DNA from 3 places in the Arthrobacter sp. R3-55 genome. Region 2 is predicted to be linked to each of the others. Evidence: riboswitches for the same ligand, from Rfam matches in the RefSeq annotation. Region 2 holds a riboswitch; each other region holds the start of a gene.
The links. A riboswitch is a leader RNA that binds a small molecule or an ion and turns the genes downstream of it on or off. The one in region 2 is predicted to bind cyclic di-AMP.

Region 1 (4,217 bases), 640 kb from region 2:
CACGGCAACCACGTTCTCGACAGTGCGGGGTCCGGCTTTGGCGTGCTCGGCCTTGATGTGCTTGTCCTCTGTGTTTTCGCCCAGCCGATCAGCGCAGTACAAGGGGACCGTGACGGTGGGGCACTTGGCGTGTGCGGGCAAGGCGCTGCTCACCGATCCCAAGAGGCGTCCAACGAAGCCACCGCGGCCCCGACTGCCGAAAACGAGGAGCGCAGCGTCAGCGGAGAGATCCAGGAGGACACCGGCAGCGTCGCCGTTTTCGACCGAAGCATCGACGTCGATGGCGTAACCGGAAACCTTGTCCATGGCCTGTTTGATGATGGCATCCGCGCCCTCGCGAATCACTGAATCATCCACAGTTGCATAGCCGCCATCGAGTCCGGATGCAGCAAAGATGGGGACGGAGTAAGCCGTCACGATGTGCAAAGGCAATTGACGGCGCTCGGCCTCCCGCGCGGCCCATACCAAGGCGCATTGACCGTGCTCCGAACCGTCCACTCCAACAACGATGCCACCAGGCGCCACTGCCTGGTCCTGCCCGTCCTGTGGCTCTTCATTGTGCCTGCTGTGCTGGTCCATGGGGCCCGCCTCTCCACCTGCTGCTTGATGTTCCGGCCATTCTGCCAGAGGTTCTCCTTCCAGGATTCCCTCACAGCGCCCTTGTCAATGGCCGGGGCAGAAGAAACAATAAAATTCTTCCTCCCAAGGCCCACTATTCTCGGTCGGGAACGCCGAATCAAGGCGACTTCGGGCTATGTGGGTAACGGTCCGGGGTCGGTTGCAGCAAGGCCGTTTTGCGCTACGGATGAACACCGGAAACACGCGCACCCCGGAGGCTATCCATGGCAGAAAAAGTTCGGTAGTGTTCGAGTCACAGAATGGCCGGCAAACGTGTTCCACAACACACTCCGGCCATTTATTGCGGCCGCTTGGGGAACTCGGACGCGACCCCATGCGATGCCCAAGGGCACACACGTCAAGGAGGAACCAAGCAGTGTCACTCACGCCTGATTCCGCCACGGAACGCACCACCACCGTGGTCATCGGAGCCGGCCTGTCCGGCTTGGCAGTTGCCAGTGAGCTCAGCCGTTATGGCGTGGGCTCCATAGTGGTGGACGGGTTCGGCGCGTTGTCCGCAACCGGCCCGTCAGTACACACCGGAATGCTTCAACGCTGCGACGCCGCTGATCCAGCAGCCATGCAGGAACGCAACGAAATCCTCCGCCACCTACGGAACTACGCCGCCAGCCACCACCTGGATGTCCGCAGCACCACCCGGGCTGTACGCCTTGATTTCCTTGGCTCCGACCCGTCCCAGCAGATCGGCTACGGACTGGCTGCCAGCATGACCACTGCCGGGCTCAGAACGGGGCTCCACGCCTCCGGTCCACTCGAATCCACCCGCCGTCAGTGGGCCGTGCACACTGCCAACGGGGTCCTTCTGGCCGACCATATTGTGGTGACGCGCTGCGCACAGAGTCAGTTGCGCCGCATGCTGGCCGAACTGGGCATAGCGATCGGGCAGAATCTGGTGGCCGCCATGCGGGCCGTCGGGATGCACTTGGTGGGAGTCGGGGAACTCATTACGCCCACACCCAAGGAAGTGCTTCGCCAGGCAAAGGCTGTGGGCCAGGCGATATCATCCAAGGTTGCCCTCCCGGCAGGCCCGGGCATCGCTACCGCCTAGGACTCTGAACTTTAACTCACATTATTTAACGCCAAAGGCCGGTGTCCTCGAAGATTGGTTCTTCGAAGACACCGGCCTTTGAACTGAAGCGTGAGGCTTATGCGCCAGCGCGTACGTAGGTCAGGGGACCCGTTGCGGTCAACCAGCTGATGGGGTGGATGCCCGTCTGGTTGCCGTTGATGCCACCGCTGATGGCCTGGCCGTTGCCGATGTAGATGGCAACGTGGCCGGACTGGACGATCATGTCGCCGGGCTGGGGCGAGCTGACAACCTTGCCGTAGTTCATGAACTGCATGGGACCGAGGTCGCCAACAGGAATGCCTGCGGAACCGAGGGCCCGCTCCACCATGGCGGTGCAGTCCTGCATGATGCCGATCTGGGCGTAAGCCGAGGCAACCATGGCAGCGTTGACGCCACCGACGGCCGGGGCTGCAGCAGGAGCCGGAGCCGGAGCCGGAGCTGCGGCCGGAGCGGCAGCAGCAGCCTTGGCAACAGGAGCCGTTGCAGCTGCAGTGGTGACTGCAGCCTTCTTGGCGACGGGAGCCGGAGCAACCGGAGCCGGCTTCTCGATGACCGGAGCTGCTACGGAAGCAACAGCGGGGCGCTCGAAGTTGACGGTAGCCGTGGCCAATGCGGTCACAACCTGGGTGGGAGCCTCGGAAACGGTCTCAGCGACCGTTGCAGGGCTGGAATCCCGCTGAACCGGAGCTTCAGCTGCGTGGGCAGCAATGGAGCCGGTCAGGACAAGGCCGGAGGCTGCTGCGATAACAGCTGCCTGGCGGCCAGCGCCGGAAGCGTTGCTGGCGACTGCCTTGGAGATGGAGATGAACGGATTAGGACGTACGCTGTCCGCCTTACGACGGCCGCGAAGAATGCGTGAAGACATGAAAGAGCCTCTCCCGATGCCTGCGAGGTTAGCTGTCGGATTCGGATGGGAGTCACCCGGCCACTACGCCCCGCTGTTACGCGGAAGCTTCGTGACTTCACCCCAAGGCACGCTCGAAAGCGACCTAAAATGGGTTCCCCGTCTCTGCCGTAAGGTTTGTCTGCGAACGGATTCCGGACTGCGGCAGAGCTAGGCAATCAGGCCGGAAGTGCCCGCTACGTGGAACAGGCACAGGTACAACCGTACGCGATGATCACGCCGAAGTCACATTTAAGTAACGAGAACCGCGCTTCTGGCGTGTCGTGGTGACCATTTCGAGATCTTCGCAGCTACGTAGAAAACCCCGTTATTCCGCGGCAGAATCGCCCTCAGAGTCATTTGACGCAGCCAGTTTCCGGCGTGCAGTAACGGCCAGAAAAATAACGAGACCTACAGCAACCACGGCCAGTCCCACGATGCTCCACGGGAAGGGCTGGGAGGCATCCGCGGCCGGTTCACTGCTGCCGTTTCCAGGCGCCCCGGTTCCTGCGGTCGGCACCGCTGCGGAGGATGAAGCCGGGGCCGACGTCGAGGCACCTGCCGAAGCGCCTGTCGACGTCGTGCTTCCCGCGGTGGCAGTGAACGTAAAGGTGCCTTCAATGGGGTGGGAATCGCTGCTGACAACCCGCCAGACCACGGTGTACTCGCCGGCGGGGGCGCCTTTACGCAGCTTTTGAACCGCCTGGTTGTCAATGATTTCAACGGGGCCGTCGGCCCAGTTTTCGCCACCCGCCGTGACAGTTACGCCCGAACCGATGGCAAGCGGCCGGTTGTTGAAGGTAATGGCGACCGACGCCGGCACTTCCGTCACAGCGGCACCGTTGGCCGGCGTCGTGGATTCGGCGACGTCATGGGCGGACGCCGGAGCCGCCGAAAACAGCAGGGCGGACGCGAAGGCAAGAGCAGCAACGACGGCGGCCAGAAGCGGGCGGATGGTACGCATGGGGCGGTTTCTCCTAGTGTTGGCTTCCTTACAGACTAGGCGAATCGTCCGGAGCGCCCGTACCGGACCGCATAGGATTTGAGAGCACACTCCCCTCGATCCCCGGAGTCCTTCATGCTTAAACAAGGTTCTGCAGTAGACCGCTACTTCAAGATTACTGAACGTGGATCCACGTACTCGCGGGAAATTCGTGGCGGCTTCGCAACGTTCTTCGCCATGAGCTACATCGTGGTGCTGAACCCGTTGATCCTCTCCGGGGCTGATTCGAGCGGGGCATCCCTTGGTTTCACTGCCGTCGCGGCCACCACGGCGTTCGTAGCGGGCATCCTGACCATCCTCATGGGCGCGTGGGCCAAACACCCGTTTGCCGTAGCAACGGGCCTGGGCGTCAACGCCTTTGTGGCCGTCACCGTGGCCTCGCACCCGGAACTGACCTGGCCGGACATGATGGGCCTTGTGGTGCTGTCCGGCGTCACCATGCTCATCCTGGTGCTGACAGGATTCCGGACCGCCGTGTTCAAGGCCGTCCCGGAGGCCCTGAAGACTGCGATCGTGGTGGGCATTGGCCTCTTCATTGCACTGATTGGCCTGGTCAATGCGGGATTTGTCCGCCGCATTCCCGACGCCGCCGGCACCACGGTCCCGCTGGGCCTCGGCGTGGA
Region 2 (4,217 bases):
ATCCACCACGCCGTTGGCACGCAGCACCTTGGCGATCGCCGAGGCATCAATGGAGTCATCAAAATCGATGGTGGCGATCACGTTGGAACGGTCTTCAGCGTTTGTGACAAAGGGGGTGGCGTACTCTGAGGCCTCGGCCCAGGAGTAGATGCGGTTGGCGGAGTCGGCCGTGCGCTTGCTCGCAAAGTCCAAGCCACCGTTGCTGTTGAGCCACTGCACCTGGGCGTCCAGGGTTACCAGCGTGGACAGCGAAGGGGTGTTGTAGGTCTGGTTGAGCTTTGAGTTATCGATGGCGGTCTGCAGGTCCAGGAAGTCCGGGATCCAGCGGCCGGACGCCTTGATACGTGCCGCACGCTCCAGGGCGGCGGGGGAGAAGAGGCCCAACCAGAGGCCACCGTCAGAGGCGAAGTTCTTCTGAGGGGCGAAGTAGTAGACGTCGGACTCGGCGACGTCCACGTCCAACCCGCCTGCAGCGGAGGTGGCATCGACCAGGACCAGGGAGCCTTCGTCGGCGCCCTGGACCCGCTTGACGGGAGCGGCTACGCCCGTGGAGGTCTCGTTCTGGGGCCAGGCATAGACGTCGACGCCGGCCTCGGCTTGGGACACCGGGCGGGTGCCCGGCTCGGCCTTGATGATAGAGGAAGCGTCCAGGAACGGCGCCTTGTTGGTGGCGGCAGCAAACTTCGAACCGAACTCACCGAACGAGAGGTGCTGTGCTTTTTTCTCGACCAGGCCGAATGCGGCAACATCCCAAAAAGCTGTGGAACCGCCAACGCCGAGGACGACTTCGTAGCCCTCGGGCGCACGGAAGAACTGGCTGAGTCCTTCACGAACAGAACCCACGAGGTTCTTGACCGGAGCCTGGCGGTGGGACGTGCCCAGGATGGTGGACGAAGCGGCAGACAGTGCCTCGATCTGTTCCGGACGGACCTTGGAGGGTCCTGCGCCGAAGCGTCCGTCCTTGGGCAGCAGATCTGCGGGAATGGTGATGCTGTTGTCGCTCACGTGTGGCTCCAATGGGTATCGGCTAGAGATGGGTCGTGGCAGGTGGCATCAACTGCCCCTTCGACACCCCCAATTCTGCCTGACCCGGTGCGGAGGCAGGAACCTGCAGCCGTCATAGTCCGCCACGTGGAATGCCGGCCAACCATATGCGACCGGAATTATCCAGAGTAATTCCAAATAAGCTAGGCTGGTGGTTGGCGTCCATGGGGCGGCGGTGCACACCGGCCACCCTGGCAAGGGACGCTGTACGGTGGAGATTACGCAAGGAACTGCGTTCGAGGAGAGCTGAGCTGGATGACGGATCTGATCGATACCACTGAGATGTATCTTCGGACCATTTTGGAGCTTGAAGAAGAGAACATCGTGGCTCTCAGGGCCCGCATCGCCGAGCGGTTGCGGCACTCCGGTCCCACGGTTTCCCAGACCATCGGACGCATGGAGCGCGACGGCTTGGTGATTGTTTCCAACGACCGCCACCTGGAACTGACCGAGGTGGGACGCAAGCGAGCCACCGAGGTCATGCGCAAGCACCGCCTTGCCGAGCGGCTCCTGGCTGATGTCATCGGCCTGGACTGGGCTTATGTCCACGACGAAGCGTGTCGCTGGGAACACGTGATGAGCGAGCGTGTGGAACGGCGGCTGTACGAACTCCTGGAACACCCGACCGAATCTCCTTATGGCAACCCCATCCCGGGCCTCGAAGCGCTCGGTGGCCTTGCAAGTCAGCCTTTCCCCCGCCTCGATGTCAACCTCCTCCAGGCGATGGACGGGTATGCGGCCAATTCCCACGTGGCGGTCACCCGTTTGGCGGAGCCCATCCAGGTTGAGCCTGAACTCCTCACCCAGCTGGATGAAGGCGGGATCCGTCCCGGAGCAGCTGTGTCACTCGAGCGCGTTGGCGAATACATCTCCGTCCGGGTCCCCGGTATTGAGGGAGCCCTGGAGCTCCCGCCCGAGGTGGCGGCGCACGTCTTTGTCACCGTCGGCTGACACGCCTTTCCTGACGCGGTGTCATATCTCACTTTTGAGCTGATGGCGCGCGTGTGACCTGCGGTTTTCCGCAATTAGTGATAAGGGGCCGGCTCATCATGCCTCTTCCTGTTGATAACGAATTTATTACTGCGGGCCTTAATCCCCTATAGTTATCTACTAGCGCTGATACCAAAGCGTTACCTGTTCCGGAGCCGAGCTCTGCCAGCGGAACAGGTGTGTCATCCACCACTGGCAGAGGCGGGGGAACCACAAGCGGCTGTCTAAAGAAGCAGCCTTGGGGTGAAGTCCGCAGCAGAAGTGCCCATTTACGCAAGTCCCTCTTGGGATACCTGTGTGCCGTGAGCGCTTCGTGCGGACCGGGTCTTTGAACTCTCTGACCCGAATCCGACAGCTAACTTCGCAGGCTTTTGAGAGAGGAACAGAGTTTGACAACGCAGAACGTCAGGGGCCGCCGCCGCGCGTCGGGCCCCGCTGCTGAGCTGCGGCCAGCCCGCGTCGTATCGGAGATCCGGCCACGCGACACCGAACGCCAGGTGCGCCGCCGTAAGAGCCCGTTACGCCAGGTAGCCGACTTCGCCGCAGCCAGTGGTGTCGGGCAGAAGGCCGGAGTTGCGCTTGCCGCCACCGGACTTGCCCTGACTGTAGGTCTGCCGGCCACCAGCCCGGTCATGGCAACTTCCGAATCAGGCCAAACCGAGGCAGCCCTGGCTGTCACCGGTGGCAGCCAGCCCGAAGTGTCGGCTGCTGCATCGGCAAAAATCGACTTCAGCCGCGCCGCAGTTGCCACCGCCGCCGATCCTGATGGCAAGCTGAAGCAATTGCTCAGTGCGCAGTCCGCCGGAAGCATCCAGCGCGCCTCGTCCACGGGCACCATGGCCAGCCCCCTCGATACACTGACCACTGCTTCCCCCTTTGGCTACCGCATCAGCCCCCTCACGGGTGGTTCCGGTGACTTTCACCGCGGTCAGGACTTCGTAGCCCAGTGCGGCACGGCAGTCCATGCCGCAGCCAGCGGCAAGGTTACCTTTGCCGGGTGGCACGAGTACGGCGGAGGCAACCGCGTGGTGGTAGACCACGGAAACGGCCTTGAGACCACGTATAACCACCTGTCCTCCTTCACCGTCAAGGTGGGCCAGACTGTCAGTCGCGGCGACACTGTTGCGCTGAGCGGCACCACGGGCGCCTCCACTGGCTGCCACCTCCACTTTGAAGTACAGGTCAACGGTGAAGTTGTTGACCCCATGGGCTGGCTTTAGTCCATTTGATGGTCGTCTCTCGCATTCGTGACACACCCCGTGACCTGAATGTGACATTCACGTTCAACTGTTGTACCGTACAAAGCGCATCGGCTTTTTAGGGGGCCGGTGCACTTGAGTGGATTGCCTAGCTCTGCCACCGCTCAAGGTCCGTTCGCATAAATCGTCTGGCAGGGGCGGGGGAACCACTTCTGGTCTTCGTAAGAAGGCCTTGGGGTTAAGTCGCAAAAGCTTCCTTGAAGCAGCGCGGCCGGATGACTCCCATCCGAATCCGACAGCTCACCTCGCAGGCATTGGGAGAGGCTACCTACGTGTCATCACGCACTACCCCTGCGCGCCATCGCGCCGAATCGGTTCGTACGAACCCTTTGAACACGCTTTCCAAGGCTGTTTCATCCAACGCCGGTACCGTTGGCCGTCAGGCCGTCGTTCTGGCAGCAGCCTCAGGCCTCGTCCTTAGCGTCGGTCTGCCGGCCCAGGCAGCAGACACCGACGTTTCCAAGTCGGAAGCCTCCAGCACCCAGCAGATGGTCACCACTGCAGTAGTCACAGCAGAGCCCACCGCTACTGTCTCCTTCGAAAGCCCCGTCGTGGCCACCAAGGAAGCTCCCAAGGTTGTCCAGCGCGCTTCGCAGGCCACCCAGCGGACCGCGGCCAACGGCAACCAGACCACCGCAGGCGCCGTGACCGCGAAGTCCTCCGAAGCCAAGGACGCTGCTTCCAGCGCCGCCGCTTCCGGCCTCGCTGCGATCGCCTACACCGGCATCGGCCACCCGTACGTTTGGGGCGGCACCACGCCCAACGGCTGGGACTGCTCCGGCTTCACCCAGTGGGTTTACGCCCAGGCCGGGATCAGCATTCCCCGCGTCAACGCCTGGACGGCCATGAAGCCCACCAGCACCCCTGCTCCCGGTGACCTGGTCATGCAGAACGGTGGAGCACACGTTGGCATCTACGTCGGCA
Region 3 (4,217 bases), 1.4 Mb from region 2:
GAACTTCCTCCTGAGCAAACGGGTCCCCGGCGATGTCAGCGTCTGGCAGCTGTCCCACGGCATCGCCACAGCGGTCCGCCCCGTTGTGGTTCCCGCAAACGAGGAACTGGGCATGCTGGGCCGCGTCTGCGTGCCGCTCCTGGTCCGCGGATTCCGCGTGGGCTACTTGTGGGTCCAGCTGGACCTTGAAGAGCAAAGTGCGACGGCGATACTCGCCGAACTGCCCGGCGTGCGTGATGAGCTGGACCTGTTGGCGGGGTTGCTCCTTGACTCCAACACGGCAGAGTCGGAGTTCCGGCGCAGGCGTGAGCAGGAGTTCCTCTCGGCCTGCAGCGGCGAATCGAACGCAGTGGCTGCCGTGGCCGGATGGAAGGAAATCCAAGGCCGTGGTCCATGGCAGCTGGTGACCATCCTGGACGCGGACAGTGCGAGGTCCGACGTCGATCCCATTGCCGCGACCCTGACCCACCGCTCGGCCGCGCTGCAGTCCACCATCGGCGTCAATGCCGCGTTGTTCAGCGCCGGAACGGAGACGCACTCGGTGGTCCTGTTCCGCGAGTCCGGTGGGCGGGCAGACCATGCGCAGGTACTGGTGCACTATCAGCTGGAGCTAGCCAAGCGTGCCGGCCGTAAGGTGGACCGGGTGATCCTGGGAATCAGCGAGCCGTTCCAGGTCATCCGGCAGCTCGCGGGAGCGTACCGGCAGTCGAAGGTTGCGGCGCAGGCGGCCGCCGTCGATCAGCCCCTTGGCGAACTCGTGGACAGCCGGACGGTGGGCGTCTATCAGCTCTTCGACCGTCTCCTGGCGCCGGGCGGCTGGGATGACACCGGCTCAGTGCACTTCCGGACCCTGGAGGACCAGGACAAGAACGGCGAGCTCCTGCCCGTCCTGGAACTGCTGTATGACAGCGACGGTTCAGTACAGGACGTCGCCGCCAAACTTCACCTCCACAGGAGCAGCATCTACAACAGGCTGGGCCGCATCCGCCAGCTCATTGGCGCTGACCCGCTGAGCGGCGCAATCCGCCTCGAATTGCACGCCGCTTTGAAGGCCCGGCGCTGGGCGGGCCGGCCGCGGATCTGAGCGTTGAACCAAAAGGAGGCGGGCACCCGGTGTGGGTGCCCGCCTCCTTTTTGGCGTGTGCTGCTCCTGGTTCCCTACGAGCGCCTCAAGCGCTGGCAGCTCCAGCGGCCCAGCCGACGCCGGAAGGTGGCTGTGCGGCTGCTGCTGCAGTACCGGCTGTGCCAGCCTACGTGGGTGGTGATGCGGGGAAGCCGGGTGCTCATTTGAGGGCGTCCTTTGCGGAGTCAAGGATCTGGTCGAGCGCAGACTGGGTGGGCGCCGGCGTGGTGGACGCGGTGGGCTTGCCCGTGGGACGTGGCTTGGTGGTCTGCGTGGGGGTGGGAGTAGGGCTGGGGCTCGGCGTAACGGTCGGGGGAGTTGTTGGCGTCGGGGTGGCCGGCGGCGTGGTGACGGTGTCCGATGGCACATCGCTCGGAACCGGTGCCGGAGCCGGCGGTGTGGGGACCGGACTGGTGGTGCCCGGTGCCGCAGCGATGGTCGCCGGCACTGCGGACGGGACCCAGACGGGGTCAGCCAAGGAAACTTTCGGCGTGGGAACGGACGACGGCGACACTGGCGCAGGTGCCTCCGGAACCGTGGCCGGTTGGCCGGCCGCCGACGTCGCAGCAGCTGAGGCGGACGGAGAAGAAGCCCTGGAGTAGGAAGCGCTGGGGGCCGGCGATGCGGAACCCGAATTCCTGTCGGCGCCGCTGGCTTCCTGCGCGGGTGCCTCCTGGCCGAAGAACGGCAACTCGAGGGCCTGCCCCACGGTGCCGGCCGTCAGGACCAGGCCGAGTGCACCCGCCACCACGGCCATGCGCTGGCTGATGTGCTTGACCGAAGCCGCCTTCACCAGGACCGCCTGGGGTTCGCGTGTAAGCGACGAACCGCCCAATCCTGACCGGGAACCCGGCCCTGGCTGTGAACCCTGCCCGGAGCGTGAACCCGTGGGAGCGCCCGACTGTTGGCGAACGTCCTTCCGGCTAGCCAGTGAGGCCGATGCCGAAGCAGCCGCAGCAACCGGGGCCGGGGATGTAGCCCGGGCCGGCGAAGCGGGGGTCGGCGCGGCAACGCGTGTCACGGGTGTGGTTGCAGGCTCCGGGTTTGCGGACACGATCGGGATGGCGGCTGTGGCCGGCTCGGACGCGGGCTGAGGGTTGGTCGGCTGCTCGGAGGCCTGAACGATCGGAATGGCGGCGGTGGCCGGCTCCGGGGTGGTGGGCTGGGGGTATGCCGGCTGCTTGGGAGCCTGGACGATCGGAATGGCGGCTGTCGGAGGCCCGGGCGTGGTGGATACGCGGGCTTCGGCTTGCGCGGCCTGCTCCTGCTCGGCGGCCCGCTCCCGCTCGGCTGCCCGCGCGGCCGCCCGCGTGGTGGGCGGCGCGACGGTGGGAATGGCCGCAGTGGGGGCGTCCGGCGTCGTGCCTGAAATTTCGGGAGTTTCGGGTGCAGCGGTACTTGCCTGCACGCTGCTGGAGGATCCGCTGGGTTGGGCCCGGCGGCGTCCGGTTGGCTTGGTGCGCTCGCCTTCAGTTCGGGCGCGGCGCGGCTGATCCATGGTTGGGGACATGGTGGTTGCCTCTCAACGCCTTCGAGGTTAGCTGTCGGGTTCGGACGAGGCCGTCCGGCCGCCGTAGCGGCTTCACCCCAAGGACTTGGAAAAGTCCGGGAACTTGTGGGTCCCCCGCCTCTGCCGCGGGTCTGGCGGATTCCGGAGTGCGGCAGAGCTCGGCGTCATTCCGGAAGCGGCCCAGCGGAGATACGGGTCGCCCTACGACGGTACATGAGCAGGAAAGTAAAGTCACATTAATGTAACGGACGGTACGTCTAGCCAAGCGGCAGGGTTCTATGACCTACGCTTCGGGGCTGGCAAGGCCGGAGCGCCAAGCACTGCAGCCAACACGAGCAAGATGTCCATGGCCTAACACTAGCTTCGGCGGGCACCTGCAGGTAGACATTGTCTATGGACCTGCCCGTGATGCCACCCGTCTCGCCCATGCTCGCCAAGTCAGTTCCGGCCATTCCTGATGTTGGGCACTACGAGCCCAAGTGGGACGGGTTCCGGACCATCGTCTTCAAGGACGGTGACGAGATCATCCTTGGCAGCCGCAACGAGAAGCCGATGACCCGCTACTTCCCTGAGGTGGTGGAGGCTCTCAGGAAGAACCTGCCGGACAAATGCGTGATCGACGGCGAGATCATCCTGATCGAGGGAACGCGGCTCGAGTTCGAGGTGCTTCAGCAGCGGATCCATCCGGCGGACAGCCGGGTGAGGATGCTGGCCGAGAAGACTCCTGCGTCCCTGGTTGCGTTCGATATCCTCGCGCTCGGCGACGAGAACCTCATGGATAAGCCATTCTCCGAGCGTCGGGCCATCCTGGAAAGTGCGCTCGCCAAGGCCAAGCCGCCCGTCTATGTGACTCCTGCTGTAACTGACCTTCAACGGGCGCAGGAGTGGTTCGTGCAACTCGAGGGCGCGGGCCTGGACGGCGTGCTGTCCAAGCCGCTGGATGGTGCGTACCAGCCCAACAAGCGGGTGATGTTCAAGACCAAGCATGAGCGCACTGCGGATTGCGTGGTGGCAGGTTTCCGCTGGCATAAGACCGCAAAAGTAGTTGGTTCCATGCTGCTCGGCCTCCACGACGACACTGGTCGGCTGCATCACGTAGGAGTGGTGGCATCGTTCCCCATGGCCAAGCGAGAGGCCCTGGTGGCTGAGCTTGAGCCCTACCAAGTGGACCTCGGTGAGCACCCGTGGGGCGAGTGGGCCAAGCAGGATGAGTCTGCCGGGGGTTCGCGCATGCCCGGCGCCCAAAGCCGGTGGAGCGCAGGCAAGGATTTCTCCTTCGTCCCCCTGCGCCCCGAACTGGTGATCGAGGTGGCTTACGACTACATGGAGGGGGACCGGTTCCGGCACACCACCCAATTTCGCAGGTGGCGGCCGGACAGGACCCCCGAGAGTTGCACGTACTCACAGTTGGAGGAACCGGTTGCGTACGATCTCGGCGAGATCCTGAGGTTGCCGTAGCCGTACTGCCTGGACGTTGAGCCGTGGCAGCTGGTTACTCTTCGTGCCCTTGGTCGCTGCTCATGCTGCCCTCGGCCGGCGGCGTTTCTCCCGGGGGTACCCCGCCGCCGGGTTCCAAGCCCGTGA

Region 1: it holds a riboswitch for cyclic di-AMP, as region 2 does, so the genes downstream of both, M1D51_RS19820 (NlpC/P60 family protein) here and M1D51_RS16910 (M23 family metallopeptidase) in region 2, are expected to answer to the same signal.
Region 3: it holds a riboswitch for cyclic di-AMP, as region 2 does, so the genes downstream of both, M1D51_RS01505 (hypothetical protein) here and M1D51_RS16910 (M23 family metallopeptidase) in region 2, are expected to answer to the same signal.

What each region holds. Positions count from the first base shown of each region.
Region 1 is NZ_CP096423.1:4,342,707-4,346,923, forward strand. Features, by position in the region: gene M1D51_RS19810 (universal stress protein) at 1-579, opposite strand, end outside; gene M1D51_RS19815 (FAD-binding protein) at 995-1,687, shown strand; gene M1D51_RS19820 (NlpC/P60 family protein) at 1,785-2,573, opposite strand; cyclic di-AMP (ydaO/yuaA leader) riboswitch at 2,577-2,745, opposite strand; gene M1D51_RS19825 (copper resistance CopC family protein) at 2,920-3,555, opposite strand; gene M1D51_RS19830 (NCS2 family permease) at 3,670-4,217, shown strand, end outside.
Region 2 is NZ_CP096423.1:3,702,413-3,706,629, reverse strand. Features, by position in the region: gene serC (phosphoserine transaminase) at 1-1,005, opposite strand, end outside; gene M1D51_RS16915 (metal-dependent transcriptional regulator) at 1,300-1,995, shown strand; cyclic di-AMP (ydaO/yuaA leader) riboswitch at 2,188-2,417, shown strand; gene M1D51_RS16910 (M23 family metallopeptidase) at 2,424-3,254, shown strand; cyclic di-AMP (ydaO/yuaA leader) riboswitch at 3,400-3,561, shown strand; gene M1D51_RS16905 (C40 family peptidase) at 3,566-4,217, shown strand, end outside.
Region 3 is NZ_CP096423.1:295,820-300,036, forward strand. Features, by position in the region: gene M1D51_RS01500 (PucR family transcriptional regulator) at 1-1,084, shown strand, start outside; gene M1D51_RS01505 (hypothetical protein) at 1,284-2,633, opposite strand; cyclic di-AMP (ydaO/yuaA leader) riboswitch at 2,636-2,780, opposite strand; gene M1D51_RS01510 (ATP-dependent DNA ligase) at 3,027-4,091, shown strand; gene M1D51_RS01515 (DUF6480 family protein) at 4,126-4,217, opposite strand, start outside.